DNA from 3 places in the Streptomyces sp. NPDC052496 genome. Region 1 is predicted to be linked to each of the others. Evidence: riboswitches for the same ligand, from Rfam matches in the RefSeq annotation. Region 1 holds a riboswitch; each other region holds the start of a gene.
The links. A riboswitch is a leader RNA that binds a small molecule or an ion and turns the genes downstream of it on or off. The one in region 1 is predicted to bind cobalamin.

Region 1 (6,130 bases):
CGCGCTTCCCCTCCGCCACCGGCGTGCAGCATTTCCGGACCGATGTCCGCGATCGTCGCGCAGCCGGAGAGTCCCATGGTGAGGTCGAAGTCCGCGAGCAGGCCACGTACGACGTGTTCCACGCCCGCGGCGCCGCCGAGGGCCAGCCCGTAGACGTACGGGCGTCCCAGCAGCACCGCCCGCGCGCCCAGGGCCAGCGCCTTGAACACGTCGGCTCCCCCGCGGATGCCGGAGTCGAAGAGCACCTCGGTCTCGGCGCCGGCCTCCGCCACCACGTCGGCCAGCGCGTCCAGGGCGGCCACCGCCCCGTCCACCTGCCGGCCGCCGTGGTTGGACACCACGATGCCGTCCATCCCGGCCCGTACCGCCCGGCGTGCGTCCGCGGGGTGCAGGATGCCCTTCAGGACGATCGGCCCGTCCCAGTGCTCCCGCAGGAAGCCCAGCTCGTCCCAGGTGTGCGCCGTGCCGCTGAAGATCGGCAGCCACCGCATGGCGGCGCCTTGCGGGTCCTCCTCCACCGGCCGGGGCAGCCGGGAGCGGAAGACGGGGTCGGACAGCGGGATCGCCACACCGTGGCCGCGCAGGAACGGCAGGAAGGCCTGGTCGAGGTCGTGCGGCCGCCAGGAGAGCTGCCAGGTGTCCAGTGTGACGACCAGGGTCGTGTAGCCGTTGGCGCGGGCCCGCGCGAGGATGCTGGCGGTCACCTCGTCGTCGTGCGGCCAGTACAGCTGGAACCAGCGCTGCCCGTCGGCGCCGTTGGCCTCCGCGACCTCCTCGATCGTGTGCGAGGCGGCGGTGCTCAGCACCATGGGCACGCCGGTCGCGGCGGCCGCGCGGGCGGTGGCCAGTTCGCCGTCGGGGTGGACCAGGGACTGCACACCGATCGGTGCGAGCACGACGGGGGCGGCCAGTTCACTGCCCAGTACGTTGGTGCGCTGGTCACGGGCGGTGGTGTCGCGCAGCATGCGCGGGACGATGCGGTGCCGGTCGAAGGCGGCGAGATTGGCGCGGGCGGTGGCGCCGCTGCCGGCCGCACCGGCGATGTACCCGTACGGCCGGGGGCCGAGGCGCTCGCGGGCCACGTCCTCCAGCGCCCCGGAGTCGGTGGTGAACGGCGGGAGCTGGTCCTGGAGACCGCGCAAGTAGATCTCGTACTGGTAGTCCGCGTAGCCGCGTTCGGGCGCTGTCATGTGCTGGCGTGCTCCTTTGCGCAGGCGGATGAGCCGGGCGAGGTCACGGCCGGCTGCGCGGTGCCGGACCGGCGTGCACGCCCTCCAAGAGGCGAGGCAACGCGTCGGCGGTGTCCGGGGGCAGCACGGGACGGCGGGTGCGCCCACCGCGAAGTCGTGCTGTCCGGTCGCCGTGGCCAGGGCTTCGCGGGCCCCGTGGCGAGCCCGACTCAAACACCCGTGCAGAGCACCTGTCAATGAATGGCTGACCACTTCATCAGGTCCCACGCACCCCGCGTACCTGCGCGCAGCCACCTGCCGTGTTCAGGCGGACGCCCGCAGCCAGTCCTCGAAGCGGGTCGCGGCCAGGCGGGCGTGGCCCTCCGCGGGAACCAGGCTGCGCTCCGCCAGTTCGGAGCCGAAGTAGCGGGCGTGCGGGTCGGTGACCACCTTGCGCGGGTCGTGCCAGGCACGCAGGGCGCGGGCGATGAGTTCGTCGAAGCGGAACTGCTGGGGGCCGGCCACCTCGGTGACGCCTTTCAGCGGGGCCGCCACCGCGGTCGCGGCCACCGCCTCGGCGACGTCCTCGGCGGCCATGGGCTGGAAGAGCACGGGCGCCACGCGCACGGTGTCGCCCTCGGTGGCGGTGTCGGCGATGCCCCTGACGAACTCGAAGAACTGCGTCGCCCGGACGATCGAGTACGGGACCGGCCCCTGCCTGATCAGGCGCTCCTGGGTCAGCTTCGCCTGGAAGTAGCCGTTGTCGGGCAGGCCGTCGACACCGACGATCGACAGCGCCAGGTGGTGCGTCACGCCCGCCTTCGCCTCGGCGGCCAGCAGGTTGCGGGTGGAGGTGGTGAAGAAGTCGAGCACCGCCGATGCCTCGAAGGAGGGCGAGTTGGCCACGTCCACGACCACCTGGGCCCCGGTCAGCGCGGCGGCCAGGCCCTCGCCGGTGAGGGTGTCGACGCCGGTGCCCGGCGCGGCGGCCACCGCCTCGTGCCCGCGCTCGCCGAGTTTGCCGACCACGGTGCCGCCGATGAGGCCGGTGCCTCCGATGACCACGATCTTCACGTCGTTCGCTCCTCGCGCTGATGACGCCTCGGGGGCGTGCAGGTGTCAGGACTGCCGTGGCACGCGCAGGCGGGCGCGCTGGGCCAGTTCGCCGGGAGACGAGTCCCATTGTGTCCGCAGGCCCGGCCGGCCCGGTGAGCACCGAACCGGACACATCGCCCGGTCGGCAGGCCGGCCGGGCGCTCGCCGTACAGCCGCCCCGCGCGCTTCTCCCCCGGTGTCTCATCTCACGTACCGCCATGTGAGCAGGGGTGTCCGTACGGGGCGTGCTGGATCTACGCTGTGCGGTGCAGCTGGTTCGCCCTGCTCGCCAGGCAGGCGCGTCGCAAGAGGGAACCCGGTGGGAATCCGGGACTGCCCCGCAGCGGTGAGCGGGAACGACCGCCGTCATACGCACTGGATCCGGGCCGCGGATCCGGGAAGCGACGGCCAGTAGGTGTCCGCCGGGCGAAGGTCCGGCAGGCGTGCTCGCGAGTCCGAAGACCTGCCCGTTGCCCGCGTACGTCCATACGTGCGCGGCGTCCGGTGACCTCGAGGGCGGGTCGGCGACCACAGGAGCGAGCACGGGTGCCGTCCGGCGCCGTGCGGCTCGCCGGGTGCGTCCTTCCTTCGCGTTCTCGTCCCGTCACCGGGCTCGGAGAAGATCACGCTCGCGAAGGAGAGTTCCGTGACAGCGAAGCCCGCAGCCGCGGCAGCACGGGCCACCGTGTACGGCTACCCCCGCCAGGGACAGCACCGGGAACTGAAGAAGGCCGTCGAGGGGTACTGGAAGGGCCGCGTGAGCGCGGACGCCCTTCAGGAGACCGCGCGGGACCTGCGCCGTGCGAACTGGCAGCAGCTGGCCGAAGCCGGCATCCACGAGGTACCGACCGGTGACTTCTCGTTCTACGACCACGTGCTGGACACCAGCGTCATGGTCGGTGCCGTCCCGGAACGGCACCGCGCCGCCGTCGCGGCCGACGCCCTGGACGGATACTTCGCGATGGCGCGCGGCACGCAGGACGTGGCGCCGCTGGAGATGACCAAGTGGTTCGACACGAACTACCACTACCTCGTCCCCGAACTGGGCCCCGACACGGTCTTCACCACCGACTCCGGCAAGCAGACCGGCGAGGTGCGCGAAGCGCTCGCGCTCGGGCTGGCGCCGCGCCCGGTCCTCGTCGGCCCGGTGACCTACCTCCTGTTGTCCAAGCCCGCCCCCGGCGTCGCCGCCGGCTTCGATCCGCTGACCCTGCTCGACCGGCTCCTGCCCGTCTACGCGGAGGTCCTGGCCGACCTCCGCGCGGCCGGTGCCGCGTGGGTGCAGCTGGACGAGCCCGCTCTGGTGCAGGACCGCACCCCGGCCGAACTCCACGCCGCCGAGCGCGCCTACCGCGTCCTCGGCACCCTCACCGACCGCCCGAAGCTGCTGGTCGCCTCGTACTTCGACCAGCTCGGCGAGGCCCTGCCGGTGCTCGCCAAGGCCCCCGTCGACGGTCTCGCGCTGGACTTCACCGAGGCCGCCGCCGGCAATCTGGACGCGCTCGCCGCCGCGGGCGGCCTGCCCGGCAAGCGGCTGGTCGCCGGGGTCGTCAACGGCCGCAACATCTGGCTCAACGATTACGAGAAGTCGCTGGCCACGCTCGGTACGCTGCTGGGCCTGGCCGGTCAGGTCGATGTGGCCGCCTCCTGCTCCCTGCTGCACGTACCGCTCGACGCCACTGCCGAGCGCGACATCGACCCGCAGGTGCTGCGCTGGCTCGCGTTCGCCCGGCAGAAGTGCAGCGAGATCGCCACCCTCGCCCGCGGCCTCGCGCAGGGCACCCACGCGATCGCCGCCGAACTGGCCGCCAACCGCGCGGACCTGGCCTCCCGCGCCGGTTCCGCGATCACCCACGATCCCGCCGTACGGGCCCGGGCCGCCGCCGTCACCGACGCCGACGGCCGCCGCTCGGCACCGTACGCCGAGCGGGCCACCGCCCAGCGGGCCCACCTGGGCCTGCCCCTGCTGCCGACCACCACCATCGGCTCCTTCCCGCAGACCGCCGCACTGCGCACCGCCCGGGCCGACCTGCGCGCGGGGCGGATCGGCACGGCCGGGTACGAGGAGCGCGTCAAGAGCGAGATCCGCGAGGTGCTCTCCTTCCAGGAGGAGGCGGGCATCGACGTCCTCGTGCACGGCGAGCCCGAACGCAACGACATGGTGCAGTACTTCGCCGAACAGCTGACCGGCTACCTCGCCACGCAGCACGGCTGGGTCCAGTCGTACGGCACCCGGTACGTCCGCCCGCCGGTCCTCGCCGGAGACATCTCGCGGCCCGAGCCCATGACGGTGCGGTGGACGACGTACGCGCAGTCGCTCACCGACCGGCCCGTCAAGGGGATGCTGACCGGCCCGGTCACCATGCTCGCCTGGTCCTTCGTCCGGGACGACCAGCCGCTCGCCGACACCGCCCGCCAGGTGGCGCTGGCCCTGCGCGACGAGGTCGGCGACCTGGAGGCGGCCGGTACCCGGGTCATCCAGGTGGACGAACCGGCCCTGCGCGAGACGCTGCCGCTGCGCACCGCCGGCCGGGCGGCCTACCTGGCCTGGGCCACCGAGGCGTTCCGCCTCACCACCGGCGGGGTGCGGGACCGGACGCAGATCCACACGCACATGTGCTACGCCGAGTTCGGCGACATCGTCCAGGCCATCGACGACCTCGACGCCGACGTGATCAGCCTGGAGGCCGCCCGCTCCCACATGCAGGTGGCCCGCGAACTGGCGGAACACGGCTACCCGCGGGAGGCCGGCCCCGGCGTGTACGACATCCACTCGCCGCGCGTGCCGAGCGCCGAGGAGGCGGCGAGCCTCCTGCGCAAGGGCCTCGACGCCATCCCGGCCGAGCGCCTGTGGGTCAACCCGGACTGCGGCCTGAAGACCCGCGGCTGGCCCGAGACCCGCGCGTCCCTGGAGAACCTCGTCGCGGCCGCACGCACGGTGCGGGCGGAGCTGCCCTCGTCCTGACGCGGTGGCGGGCCGTCCGCCGCCGGAGGCGGGCGGCGGACGGCCCGCGGCAGAATGTTCCGTAAACTGCTGTTTTTCGCGACGCACCGAGGAACCGCAGTTGACCCCGTATTCCCTGGCGTTCTACCTGGACGTCGTCACCACCGGTACCGTTCTCGGCCTGCGGCACACCGATGCGCCCGGCCGCGTGGCCGAGGTACTGGGGCCGGACTTCGGTGAGAACCTGTTCAGTGAGCACAGCCTGGGCTATTCCTATGCCCTGCCCGAATTCTTCTGGGACCGCGCATCCGGTGACGCGCCCTGGACGGGTCACCATTTCACCTTGCAGGTGCACAGGCTGGCCCACCGGAGTCGTGACCATGTCGACGAGGCGATCCGCGCCCGGTACGGGCGCTTCGCTCCCAGGCTGCGGTTCGAGAAGCTGCGGCGGCTGCTGGAACGGCGCGGCGTTCCGCTGGTGGAGGTCCCGGATCCGTGGAACGCGCCGCACTACCGGATGTTCTGGCAGCCGGAGTCCCAGGTCTCCGTCTGCGTCGTCAGTTGCTACGGCGAGTTCCTCACACCGGACCGTCTGCGGGTCGGCGACGTGTACCACATCCAGGCACCGATGACCGCCGAACAGGTCGAGGCGCGAAGGGCGCGGGCCACCGCTCAGGGGCTTGGGAACAGCGGCTGACCGGCGCGTCGGCGGATTGGCAACGTTGGCAACGGCGCGGGGAAAGATGCGCGGACATTGGCAACAGGCCACGATTGCCGGTCTTCGGCGCCCCTGCGAGAGTCTTCGTACGGCCGGCGGCCGACGGCCGCACACACGGCCAGGGCTGAGGGGCCCTGGCGTGCCGCCGGGGTGAGGGTTCCGGTCGCAGAGCGGGCGGGCGCGGAGCAGGACTGAGGCTGCTCC
Region 2 (6,130 bases), on a different contig from region 1:
GCCCGTCCACCGTCCCGGCCTTCGACTCGACCTCGTCCTCGATCCGCTCGCCCAGCATCTGGAAACCGCCGCAGATGCCGAGCACCGGGCGGCCCTCCGCCGCCCGCCGCCGGACCGCGTCCGCGATGCCGCGCTCGCGCAGCCACTGGAGCGCGCGGACGGTGCCGCGGGTGCCGGGCAGGACGACGAGGTCGGCGTCGGCCAGTTCCTCGGGGCGGTCCACGAACCGGACCACGACGCCCGGTTCGGCGGCCAGCGCGTCCACGTCCGTGAAGTTCGACATCAGCGGTACGGCGGCCACCGCGACCCGCAGCACGTCGGCACCGTGCGGCGGCGCCACGACGCTCTCGCGCACCGCGCCGCGCAGCGACACCCGCAGGCCGTCCTCCTCGTCGATGCCCAGACCGTGCGCGAACGGCAGCACCCCGAGGGTGGGCCGCCCGGTCAGCTCCTTCAGCATCTCCAGGCCCGGTTCCAGCAGCGTCACATCGCCCCGGAACTTGTTGACCAGATAGCCCGCGACCAGCGCCTGGTCCTCCGGGGACAGCAGCGCCGTGGTGCCGAAGAACGAGGCGAACACCCCGCCCCGGTCGATGTCGCCGACCACCACGGCCGGGATACGGGCGGCGCGCGCGATGCCCATGTTCACGATGTCGGTACGCCGCAGGTTGATCTCCGCCGGGCTGCCGGCACCCTCGCAGATCACCGCGTCGTGCGTACGGCGCAGCTCCTGGAGGCAGTCCGTGACCGTACCGAGCAGCTGCTCCTGGCGCCCCGCGTGGTAGCCGCGCGCGCTCAGCTCGCCCACCGGCTTGCCCATCAGCACGACCTGGCTGCTGCGGTCACTGCCCGGCTTCAGCAGCACCGGGTTCATCAGCGCGCTCGGCTCGACGCGCGCCGCCGCTGCCTGCATGGCCTGTGCCCGCCCGATCTCCGCGCCCTCGCGCGTCACGAACGAGTTCAGCGACATGTTCTGTGCCTTGAAGGGCGCCACCTTGACGCCCTTGCGGGCCAGCCAGCGGCAGATGCCCGCCGTCACCACGCTCTTGCCCGCGTCGGACGTGGTGCCCGCCACCAGCAGCCCGCCGCCGAGCGGAGCCCCACCCGAACCGTTCACCTGGCACTCCTCGCCGTGCGTGCGTTGCCGCTCACTTGGTCCTCCTGGCCGTACGGGAGCGCCGCAGCGCCCCGGCCGCCAGCCTGCCCGTCACCGTGGCCGCCAGCGCCAGCGCGCTCACCCGGCGCGACAGCCGCACGGCCCGCTCGACGTCCGCCACCGCGACGGGCCGCCCGGCGTCACCGTTGAGCACCGGCCGGTGCTCGACCCGGCCGCCGTACGCCAGCGTGCCGCCCAGCCGCACGCCCAGCGCCCCGGCGAACGCCGCCTCCACCGGGCCCGCGTTCGGGCTCGGGTGGGACGGGCCGTCCTGCCGCCAGGCGCGCCACGCGCCCCGCCGGTCCGGACCGGCCAGCACCGCCAGCGCGGCGGTCAGCCGGGAGCCGGGGAAGCCGGCCACGTCGTCGAGGCGGGCCGAAGCCCAGCCGAAGCGGCGGTAGCGCGGGGACTTGTGGCCCACCATCGCGTCCAGCGTGTTGACGGCACGGAACGCCAGCAGCCCCGGCACGCCCGCGACCGCGCCCCACACCAGGGCGCCGACCACCGCGTCCGAGGTGTTCTCGGCGACGGACTCGACCACCGCGCGCGCCAGCTGCTGCCCGTCCAGGGCCTGCGGGTCGCGCCCGCACAGGTGCGGCAGGCGCTCGCGCGCCACGTCGAGGTCGCCCACGGCGAGCGCGCCGCCGACGGCCCGCGCCTCGCGGCCCAGCGAGGTGCCGCCCAGGACGGCCCAGGTGGCGGCGGCGGTCAGCGCGACGGAGGCGGGAAAGGCGGCGGGGGAGCGGCGCACGGCGCGGTCCAGCAGCGCGGCACCGGCGGCGGTGCCGCCCGCGAGCAGCGCGGTGTGCAGGGCGCCGCGCCCGCGGTCGTCGCGCCACAGGCGGCGTTCCACGGCGGCCGCGGCCCGCCCGAAGGCGGCCACGGGGTGACCGCGCCGGGGATCGCCCACGGCCAGGTCGCCGAGGAAGCCGAGGGCCGCGCCGCACGCGTAGCCGGCGTGTTCGGCACGCATCGGATCAGACCGCCGTCACGCCTCGGAGGGGCGGCGTGGGGGTACGTCCAGCAGATCTCGAACTGCGGCCGGGCATGGCGGTAGGTCCTCACTCAGGGTCCGCGCCCTGGTTCGACGGATACGGCGACGAGAGTCTCCTGGCTCCCCGGATCGGCGCTTCCCCCGGCCTTCCAGTCCGTACGGGAACCTGCGTCGCGGGACGCGGACCGTGGCCCTTGGTGGAGGGGCGCTCCCCGGTGACAGTGGCGGGACCGCGCCGGATTCTCACCGGACTTCCTCATCTGTCGCCGATTGGCTCCGGCAGTCCACCACGCTCCGCGAAGCCCGTCAACTCGCGCTTGACCTGCGGCGCGGGGCCGTGCCGGTGCCTGTGTCCAAGGACACAGCGGCCGGTGCCCGGCACGCCGCGGAAGGACGTCCGGCGAACGACGACGGGGCGCCCGGCGGACGCGGCGGGTGCCGCGGCCACCGGACGCCCCGGGGCGCCGTGCCGGTGCCGGTCAGGCGGCGACGATCAGATAGATCCCGTACGCCACGGCCGCCGCGCACAGCGCGAAGCAGGCGTACGCCCCGGCCCGCGCCGCGCCGCCGGGCGCGCCGGCGGTCACCGGCGCGCCCTCCTGCCGCGGCGTGCGGGACGTGCCGACGATGCCGAGGGTGAACAGGCCCACGATCCCGACCGTCACGACCAGCGTGACACCGAAGACCTGGCCGAGCGCTGCCCAGTCGATGCTCATTGCGTTCTCGTTCCTCCGTGGGAGCCGTGCGGCCGGGTCAGCCGGCGGCCGAGCCGGCCTTGGCGCGGCGCCGGTCGTGCGTCTCGTGCGGGTGGGCGGCCACCGGGTCGGCGATCACCGGGGCGGCGCCGACCGGGTCCGCGAGCGGCGCTCCGGCCACCGCGGGCGCCGGGACGGCGGCCACGACCGGGCCGGCGGGCGGCGGCGCGACGGCCTGCAGCGCGGTGGTGACGACGCCGGCGGGCTCCGCCGCCGGGCCCTCGTTGACGTTGGTGTGGTCCACCGGCTTGCGCCGGGAGGCCATCCAGATCGCGCCGCAGACGGCGAGGGCCAGGACGGCGACGGCCGCGATGCCCCAGTCGCCCTGGTCGGCCAGGAGCGCGGCACCGGCCGCGACCAGCCCGGCGGCCGGCAGCGTCAGGCACCAGGCGGCGGCCATCCGGCCCGCCGTGGACCAGCGCACCACGCCGCCCTTGCGGCCCAGGCCGGAGCCCATCACCGCGCCGGAGCACACCTGGGTGGTGGAGAGCGCGAAGCCGAGGTGGGAGGAGGCCAGGATGGTGGCCGCGGCGCCGGTCTGGGCGGCGAAGCCCTGCGGCGGCTGGATGTCGGTGATGCCCTTGCCCATCGTGCGGATGATCCGCCAGCCGCCCAGGTACGTGCCGAGGGCGATGGCCAGGCCGGCCGAGGCGATGACCCACAGCGGCGGGTCGGCGTGCGGCGCGACGACGCCGCCGGTGATCAGCGCGAGGGTGATCACGCCCATCGTCTTCTGGGCGTCGTTGGTGCCGTGGGCGAGGGAGACCAGCGCGGCCGAGGCGATCTGCCCGGCGCGGTAGCCCTTGGCGGTGTCCTCCTCGGCGCGGTTGCGGGCCAGCCGGTAGGTCAGCCGGGTCGCGGCCGTCGAGGCCAGGCCGGCCACGATCGGGGCGGCGACGGCCGGGATGAGGACCTTCATGACCACGGCGCCGCCGTGCACGCCGCTCGCGCCGACGGACACCAGGGTCGCGCCGATCAGGCCGCCGAACAGGGCGTGCGAGGAGCTGGAGGGGAGTCCGGCCAGCCAGGTGACCAGGTTCCAGACGATGGCACCGACCAGCCCGGCGAAGATCACCTCTGGTCTGATGCCGGCGCTCTCGTCGATGATCCCGCCGGAGATGGTCTTGGCGACCTCCACGGACAGGAACGCGCCGAGCAGGTTGAGGGCCGCCGACATCGCCACTGCCGCCTTGGGCTTGAGCGCCCCGGTGGAAATGGTGGTGGCCATGGCGTTGGCCGTGTCGTGGAAGCCGTTCGTAAAGTCGAACACCAAGGCCGTGACGATCACGATCCCGATGAGAAGCGTGATGTGTTCCATTCACCCAGGCAATCAGTTCGATGGGCAGTGACGCTCGGGACCGTACGGACGATGGGTGAACGGAAGGTGAACTGGGGCGGGCGTCGCAGTGACGCCCCCGCAGGGGTGGCGCGGAGACGCCCGTACCGCCCCACGGGCCCCGGGCTCACCAGCACGGGCGCATCATGCGTCGCACGCGTACCGTGCCGGGCGTGCCGGTGCTCGGTGCGGCGGCTCCGGTGTCCCGGCCGCTGCCTCACCCCCGGGCGAAGCGCCGCAGCCCCGCGGCCGTGCCGTTCCACTTGTTCTGGTCGCCGGGCAGCGCACCGGCCCCGGCGTGCTGCCAGATGCTCGGGTACGCCCAGCCGGCGGGCAGCGGACCCGGGGTGCTGTGCCAGCGGGCCAGCCACAGGGGGTGGGTGGCGGCGAACGCCCGGCTGCCGCCGGTGCAGCCGTTCCACCACCGGGCCGTCGTGTAGATCACCGGCCGCCGTCCGGTCCGGCGCAGCACCTCGTCGCTGAACCCGCGGACCCACCGGATCAGCGCGGCGCCGCTCATCCCGTAACAGGCGTGCTGCCGGTCGTACGGGTTGTGCTCCAGGTCGAGCGCCGGGGGCAGTGTCCAGCCGTCCGCCTTCCAGTGGCCGCCGTGCCGCAGGAAGTACCGGGCCTGCGCGCGGCCGGAGGAGGCGTTCGGCACGCCGAAGTGGTACGCGCCGCGCAGCAGGCCCGCCTTGCGCGCGCCGCGGTACTGCCGGGAGAAGTGCGGGTTGCGGTACCAGGCCGACTCGGTGGCCTTCACGTACACGAAGCGGCCGCCCTTCGCCCGTACGGACTTCCAGTCGACGTTCCCCTGGTGCGAGGACACGTCGTGCCCGGCCGGTCTGCCGGCGGCCTCAGCCGCGGGGGCGGCGGGCAGGGCGGTGGCCAGGACGCCGGTCAGCGTGCCCACGGCGAGGACTCCGGCGGCCAGACGGCGACGGTGGCCGCGCGGGCGGCGGGGCAGGCGTGGCGGGTCCGGCGGGTCGGGCAGGTGATCGCGGTCATGGGCCATGGCTCCCCCAGGGATCCCCGGACGGCTACGTGCATGACAGATCTCCGGCAGCGTACCGAGTGATCCGCGCAAGACGGTCGATGCCCGGTCAATCCCTGCCCGTCTGCCCACAGTCCGACATGGCGGATACCGGAGGCCGGGGATCCGCCCCACGGCTCGGCACCCGGCCCGTACGGTGTCGGCAGCCCCGCGCGCACCACATCCGCGCGCCCCCGCCGGGCCTCGCCCGCACCGCACACCGGAGGCATACGCATGACGGACCCGGAAGCCATCGACCGCGCCTGGGACGAGCTGGTCGCCACCGCCCGCCGCACGGTCACCGACGGACTCGTCGTCGGCACCTCCGGCAACGTCTCCGTCCGCGTCGGCGACCTCGTACTGGTCACTCCCAGCGGCGTCCGCTACGACCGGCTCGGGCCCGGCGACCTGACCGCGGTCGACCTCGAAGGCCGCCAGGCCCGCGGCACGCTGCGCCCCACCAGCGAACTGCCCATGCACCTGGCCGTCTACCGCGCCACCGGCGCCGCCGCGGTCGTGCACACCCACGCCACCCACGCCACCGCCGTCTCCACCCTCGTCACCGAACTCCCGCCGGTGCACTACATGACCGCGGCCCTCGGCGGCCCCGTCCGCGTCGCGCCGTACGCCCTCTACGGCACCGAGGAGTTGGCCAGGAACATGCTCGCCGCGCTGCGCGACCGCACCGGCTGCCTCCTGCGGAACCACGGCACCATCGTGTACGGCGACACCCTTGACGAGGCGTTCGACCGCACCGCCCAGCTGGAGTGGATGTGCCGCGTCTGGCTCGCCGCCAACTCGCTGCCCGGCCGCGAACCCACCCTGCTCACACCGGAACAGCTCGACGCGGCCGGCG
Region 3 (6,130 bases), on a different contig from region 1:
CGCAGCAGGGCCAGCAGCTCGACCTGGTGCCGTACGTCCAGGTGGTTCGTCGGCTCGTCCAGTACGAAGACGTCCGGGTCCTGGGCGAAGGCGCGGGCGAGCAGGGCCCGCTGCCGCTCCCCGCCGGAGAGCGCCGAGAACCGCCGGCCGCCGTGCTCGGCCAGCCCCACATCGGCCAGGGCCCGGGCCACCGTCTCCCGGTCGGCGCGGTCGTCGCCCGCGAAGGCCCGCTTGTACGGGGTACGGCCCATCGCCACCACTTCGTGGACGGTGAGTTCGAAGTCGCCGCCGCGTTCCTGGGGCAGGGCGGCGACGTGCCGCGCGGTGCGCGTGGGCGGCATGGCCCGGATGTCCTCACCGGCGAGCAGCACACGGCCCGCTTCGGGGCGCAGGTGCCGGTAGACCGTACGGAGCACCGTGGACTTGCCGCTGCCGTTCGGGCCGACGACCCCCGCGATCTCGCCCGGCGCGGCCATCAGACGCACTCCGGCCACGACGCACCGGCCGGCGTAGGACACCCGCAGGTCCTCGATGTCGATCCGCATGCCGGTCGCTGTGTCTGTACCTGCGTCTGTCTCCGTACCTGCACCCATACCTATGCGCGTACCTGTTTCCGTACCCGCACCTACCCCCTTGCCCATACGCCCGCTTCCGCTCATCCTCCCGCGCGTCCTCCCGCTCACCTTCCGGCCCCCAGCCGCCGGTCCAGCACGTACAGCAGCACCGGCGCGCCGATCAGCGCCGTCACCACGCCCACCGGCAGTTCCTGGGTGTCCATAGCGGTACGGCACACGATGTCCACCACCACCAGCAGCAACGCCCCGGTCAGCGCGGCCAGCGGCAACAGCCTGCGATGGTCGCCCCCGACGATCAGCCGGCACAGATGCGGCACCATCAGCCCTACGAAGGCGACCGCCCCGGACACCGACACCAGAACGCCGGTGAGCAGGCTCGTCACCACGAACAGCATGCGGCGCAGCCGGACGACGTCCACGCCGACGCTCGCCGCCGTCTCGTCCCCCATCGTCAGCGCGTTCAGCGCACGGGCCCGCGCCTGGAGGACCAGCAGCCCGGCCGGTACGGCGAGGGCCGGCAGCAGGAGCGTGCCCCACGTGGCACCGCCGAGGCTGCCCATCAGCCAGAACAGCACGCCACGCGTCTGCTGCTCATCCCCGGCCTGCAGTACGAGATAGCTGGTGAACCCGGCCAGGAACTGCCCGATACCGACTCCGGCCAGCACCAGCCGCAACGGCGCGAAGCCGCCGCCTCGGCGGGCCAGCGTCCACACCAGCGCGAACGAGGCGAGCGCCCCCGCGAAGGCCGCCAGCGACAGCCCCACGCCTCCGCCCAGACCGAATACGCCGCCCGCCCCCGCCACGGTGCCCGCACCCAGCACGATCGCGGCCACCGCGCCCAGCGAAGCCCCGTTGGAGATGCCCAGCAGGTAGGGGTCCGCCAGAGGGTTGCGCACCAGCGCCTGCGTGGCCGTACCGACGAGTCCGAGGCCCGCGCCGACCAGCGCCGCGAGCAGCGCCCGCGGAACCCGTAGCTGCCAGACGATCAGGTCGTCCGTACCCGGCCGGGGCGGCGCGCCCCCCAGCCGCCGGAACACCACCGACCACACCTCGGCCGGAGCGATGTCGGTGGCACCGAGCGCGACGGCCGCGGTCAGCGCGACGAACAGCGCGGCCAGCAGCCCGCCGGCAAGCCATACGGTACGAGCCGCCCCGACGGCACGAGCCGCCCCACCGCTACTTTCCGAGCCACCGGTACCCTCCGAGCCACCGGTACCAGCCTCACCCGCAACAACGGCCGGCGCCCCCATCAGCGCCCCGCCCCATCCTCGCCCGTACGTCCCTCACCCGTGCGTCCTCCGCCCGTACGCCCCTTGGCCAGACGATCCGGATAAAGCGTCTCCGCGATCCGCCGCACGGTATCCGCGTTCCCCATCCCCGCGATGGTCGTCTGCTCCGAGCCGATACGCAGGAACTTGCCTTCCTTCACCGCACGCAGTCCCGCCGTCGCCGGAAACTCCCTGAGGAACTTCTCGGCCTCGTCGAATGCCTTCTCGTTGGCCGCGGCACTCCCCCGGTTCCGTACGCCGAGCTGAATCCAGTCCGGGTTCTTTCCGACCACGTCCTCCCACGACACCGGCTTGAAGTCGCTCGCACAGTCCGCGAAGACGTTCCGCGCCCCGGCTTCCGTCAGTACCGCGTTGGCCACCTGCCGGTTGCAGACCGCGACGGGCTGCTTCGTCCCCGCGTCGAAATCGAAGAAGAAGTACGACGGCCGCTTCGCCACGGGCACGTCCGCAATGGCCTTGCGTACCGAGGACACCTTCTTCTCCATCTCCGCCACCAGCTGCAACGCGCGCTTCGAGGTGCCCGTGACCTGCCCGAGCCGCCGGATGTCCCCCTCCACCGCGGACAAGTCCTGCTGCGGCGCCTTCTTGCGTGGCGCGCACGCCGTCGAGGCCAGGTAGACGTGCTTGATGCCCGCCGCAGCGAATTCTTCCTCGGTCGGGCCGGCCGCCGCTCCGCCCATGTTGCCCATGGAAGCGAACGTGTCGATATAAACCTCGGCTCCGGAGCCGAGCAGCTTTTCCTTCGGAATCACCGTTTTCCCCAGTACCGGGACACGCTGCGCCTGGGCATCGAGTTCAGGCGGCAACGTTCCCTTCCCCGGCGGAAACCCGGTACCGGCCACCCGGTCGCCCGCTCCCAGCCGAAGCAGCATTTCCAGGCTCGCCGCATTGCTCGTGACGATTTTCCGCGGGGCCGCGGAGAACGTCGTCCGCCGCCCGTCGCAATCGGTGACCGAGACGGGAAAACCACCGGCTCCACCCCCTTGGTCGTTCGCGGCACCGCCTGCCGTACGCCCGCTACCGCCATCGCCACCGCTGCCGCTGTCGCAACCAGTGGCCAGCCCGGCAACCGCCAGCCCCACCAGCACCGCCACCACCGTCCGCCCCCTGACCACCGACCTCGTCGCCCCCACCGAGCCCACCGAGCCCACCGAACTTCCAAAACCCACCGAACTCACCGAACTCACCGAACTCACCGAATCTACTGACCCCACCGAGCCCCCCAACCCCTCACCACAACGCATACGTCCGCTCTCCCTGCCTCTCGACTGCCCGACGGCTCGCCCTTGCGAGCCCAGGACCAGGTAGTCGAGCGGAGAGCGCCACGGGTTCCCGGGACATTGATCCGATGACCATGCCGCTACCTGGCGTTAGAGTGTCCGGGCCGTGGTGTCGGGAAGACCGGTGAAGACCTTCGGGTCCAGACCGGAGCGGCCCTCGCCACTGTGATCGGGAAGTTCCCGCCCCATTCCGTACGTGCCCCGCGCCCGTACGGAGCCACTGGCCGCAGCCCGCGGCCGGGAAGGCCGGGGCGGGCGCGTACACCCGTCAGCCAGGAGACCGGCCACGGCATCTCACGAATTGATCCACGAGGTGCTGGAGCGTGACCACCGGATGTCCCTGTCCGCCGATTCCCCTACCCCTTCCTCCTCTTCTCCCCCTCCCCTCTCATCACCCGCCCCACCCGCCTCAACCGCCTCAACCGCCTCAACCCCTCTCCCCGGATTCCGCTGGCGGCGCCAGGACACCGTGCGGACCGCGGGACTGATGGCGGTCATCGCCGCACTGCACGTCGTCGCCTTCGGCGTGCTCTTCCTCCTGGTCGTGCCGAACCACTACACCGTGGGTTCGCAGGTCTTCGGAGTCGGCCTCGGCGTCACCGCGTACACCCTCGGCATGCGGCACGCCTTCGACGCCGACCACATCGCCGCCATCGACAACACCACCCGCAAACTGATGGCCGACGGCAAGCGCCCGGTCTCGGTGGGCTTCTGGTTCGCGCTCGGGCACTCCAGCGTGGTCGTCGCCATGGCGGCGCTGGTGGCCGGCGGCGCACAGCTGGCCGGCACCCTGCTCGACGACGGATCGAGCACCCACCAGGTGCTCGGCACCGTGGGCACCACGGTCTCCGGCACCTTCCTCTACCTCATCGCCGCGCTGAATCTCGTCGCGCTGGCAGGTATCTGGCGGGTGTTCCGCGCGATGCGGCAGGGCCGGTACGACGAGGCGGAGCTGGAGCAGCACCTCGACTCCCGCGGCTTCATGAACCGCGTACTGGGGCGCTTCACCCGCTCCATCACCCGGCCCGGCCAGATGTACCCGCTCGGCCTGCTCTTCGGCCTCGGCTTCGACACCGCGACCGAGGTGACGCTGATGGTGATGGCGGGCAGCGGCGCGGCGGCCGGGCTGCCGTGGTACGCGATCCTGGTGCTGCCGTTGCTGTTCGCGGCGGGGATGAGCCTGTTCGACACGCTGGACGGTACGTTCATGAACTTCGCGTACCAGTGGGCGTTCTCGAACCCGGTACGCAAGGTCTACTACAACCTCACGATCACCGGCCTGTCGATCGCCGTCGCCTTCTTCATCGGGACCATCGAGCTGGTCACCGTCCTGCACGAGAAGCTGGACCTGACGGACGGCCTGACCGGCTGGATCTCGTCGATCGACCTGGACAACGTGGGCTTCATCATCGTCGGCCTGTTCGTGGTCGTCTGGGCGGCGGCCCTGGCGTACTGGCGGCTGGCCGGAGTGGAAAAGCGCTGGTCGGCGAGGGCCACGGAGGCCCGGGAACCGGCCTGAGCCACCGGATCCCGTGGCCCCGCCACCACCGGAGCTCCCGAGCTCCCGAGCTCCCCTGGTCCCACCGGGCCCACGGGATCCGCCACCTCGACCCCACTCCACCCTCAGGTCGCCGACCCGGCCGCCGCACCCGTCTTCAGGTCACGTCCCCAGCGCGCCAGCTCCGCTTCGAGGTCGAGCGGACGGAGCCGGTCCGGTTCGTCCGGCCCCGGCCACTCCGTACGCGGCACCCGCCACATGACCTCGAACTCGTTGCCGTCCGGATCCTTGGCGTACAACGACTTGGACACCAGATGATCGGTGGCGCCGACCAGCGCCCCCCGCTGCACCAGGTCCGCGGCCACGTCCGCCAGCTCGCCGAGCGTCCCGACCTCCCAGGCCAGGTGGTAGAGCCCCACCCGGCCGTGCTCGGGGCCGGGCGCCGCGGCACCGACCGCGAACAGCCCGAGATCGTGATCGTTGGCCGTCCCCTCCGCACTCAGGAACGCGGCCCTCCCCGGGATCTCGGTATCCACCCGGAACCCCAGCGCCTCCGTATAGAAGGCCACCGCGCGCGCCACGTCCCGTACGTAAAGCACCGCATGATTCAGCCGCCGAACTGCCACATCAATCCCTCCCCTTCCCGCTTCTCACTCACCGCTCACTCCATCTCGCACTCGGCCTGGCACTCGACACTCGGCACTCGCACTCGGCACTCACTCGGCACTCGGCTCAGTCGCGCACCAGCAACATCACGAACGCCACGACCACCCCGAAGACCAGGGCAGCCACCCCGTACGCAAGTCGATGCGTACGCAGGACCGGGAGCAGCCGGTCGACCGCGTACCGACCGGGGCCGGTCAGCGCCAAGGCCGCCGCGCCCGCCGTGAGCAGCAGCTCGTACTCCACACCCTCAGGCGCGAAGAACCCGCCGCCCCACTTCACCGCCAGCGCGTTCACCATCGTCCCGACGACCGCCGCGCCCGCCAGCGGCGTCAGCAGCCCCAGGACCAGCCCCAGGCCGCCCAGCGTCTCGCTGAGGCCGGCCACCACGGCCATGGCCTTGCCGGCCGGGTAGCCGCTGGCCTCGAAGAACTGCCCGGTTCCGTCCAACCCGGGCCCGCTGAACCATCCGAACAGCTTCTGCGCGCCGTGCGCGGCCATGATCAAGCCGACCGCGAGCCGCAACACGAGCAGCCCGACGTCGTACGCGTGCGGGGTGGCGGCATGCCGGTCGTCGACACCGCTGCCGTAATCACGAAGAGGACTGAGGGGGGAAGTCATACGAGCACTCACTTCTATCTGGCCTGTCCGGCCTGTCCTGTCCGGCCTATCTGATCCATCCGGTCTACCTGCTCAGCGCGGCCCGCCCGACCCGGCGACCCCACCAACGCCCTTCAACCTTCAACCAAAATACTTGAAACTTCAAGTCACACCCCAACGATACCCACCACGCCACCCCCAAACACCCCAACCTCACTCCCAAAC

Region 2: linked by a shared signal. The riboswitch ahead of AB0L45_RS36685 (cobalamin biosynthesis protein) and the one ahead of metE (5-methyltetrahydropteroyltriglutamate--homocysteine S-methyltransferase) in region 1 are both predicted to bind cobalamin.
Region 3: linked by a shared signal. The riboswitch ahead of AB0L45_RS32140 (HoxN/HupN/NixA family nickel/cobalt transporter) and the one ahead of metE (5-methyltetrahydropteroyltriglutamate--homocysteine S-methyltransferase) in region 1 are both predicted to bind cobalamin.

What each region holds. Positions count from the first base shown of each region.
Region 1 is NZ_JBFAUH010000014.1:151,732-157,861, reverse strand. Features, by position in the region: gene AB0L45_RS20205 (alpha-hydroxy-acid oxidizing protein) at 1-1,190, opposite strand, end outside; gene AB0L45_RS20200 (NmrA family NAD(P)-binding protein) at 1,494-2,243, opposite strand; cobalamin riboswitch at 2,521-2,750, shown strand; gene metE (5-methyltetrahydropteroyltriglutamate--homocysteine S-methyltransferase) at 2,911-5,229, shown strand; gene AB0L45_RS20190 (hypothetical protein) at 5,330-5,905, shown strand.
Region 2 is NZ_JBFAUH010000043.1:29,290-35,419, reverse strand. Features, by position in the region: gene AB0L45_RS36690 (cobyric acid synthase) at 1-1,117, opposite strand, end outside; gene AB0L45_RS36685 (cobalamin biosynthesis protein) at 1,149-2,129, opposite strand; cobalamin riboswitch at 2,260-2,410, opposite strand; gene AB0L45_RS36680 (hypothetical protein) at 2,630-2,866, opposite strand; gene AB0L45_RS36675 (inorganic phosphate transporter) at 2,904-4,223, opposite strand; gene AB0L45_RS36670 (lysozyme) at 4,459-5,256, opposite strand; gene AB0L45_RS36665 (class II aldolase/adducin family protein) at 5,509-6,130, shown strand, end outside.
Region 3 is NZ_JBFAUH010000029.1:99,191-105,320, forward strand. Features, by position in the region: gene AB0L45_RS32125 (ABC transporter ATP-binding protein) at 1-545, opposite strand, end outside; gene AB0L45_RS32130 (iron ABC transporter permease) at 680-1,825, opposite strand; gene AB0L45_RS32135 (ABC transporter substrate-binding protein) at 1,825-2,961, opposite strand; cobalamin riboswitch at 3,235-3,448, shown strand; gene AB0L45_RS32140 (HoxN/HupN/NixA family nickel/cobalt transporter) at 3,479-4,663, shown strand; gene AB0L45_RS32145 (VOC family protein) at 4,768-5,268, opposite strand; gene AB0L45_RS32150 (DoxX family protein) at 5,375-5,926, opposite strand.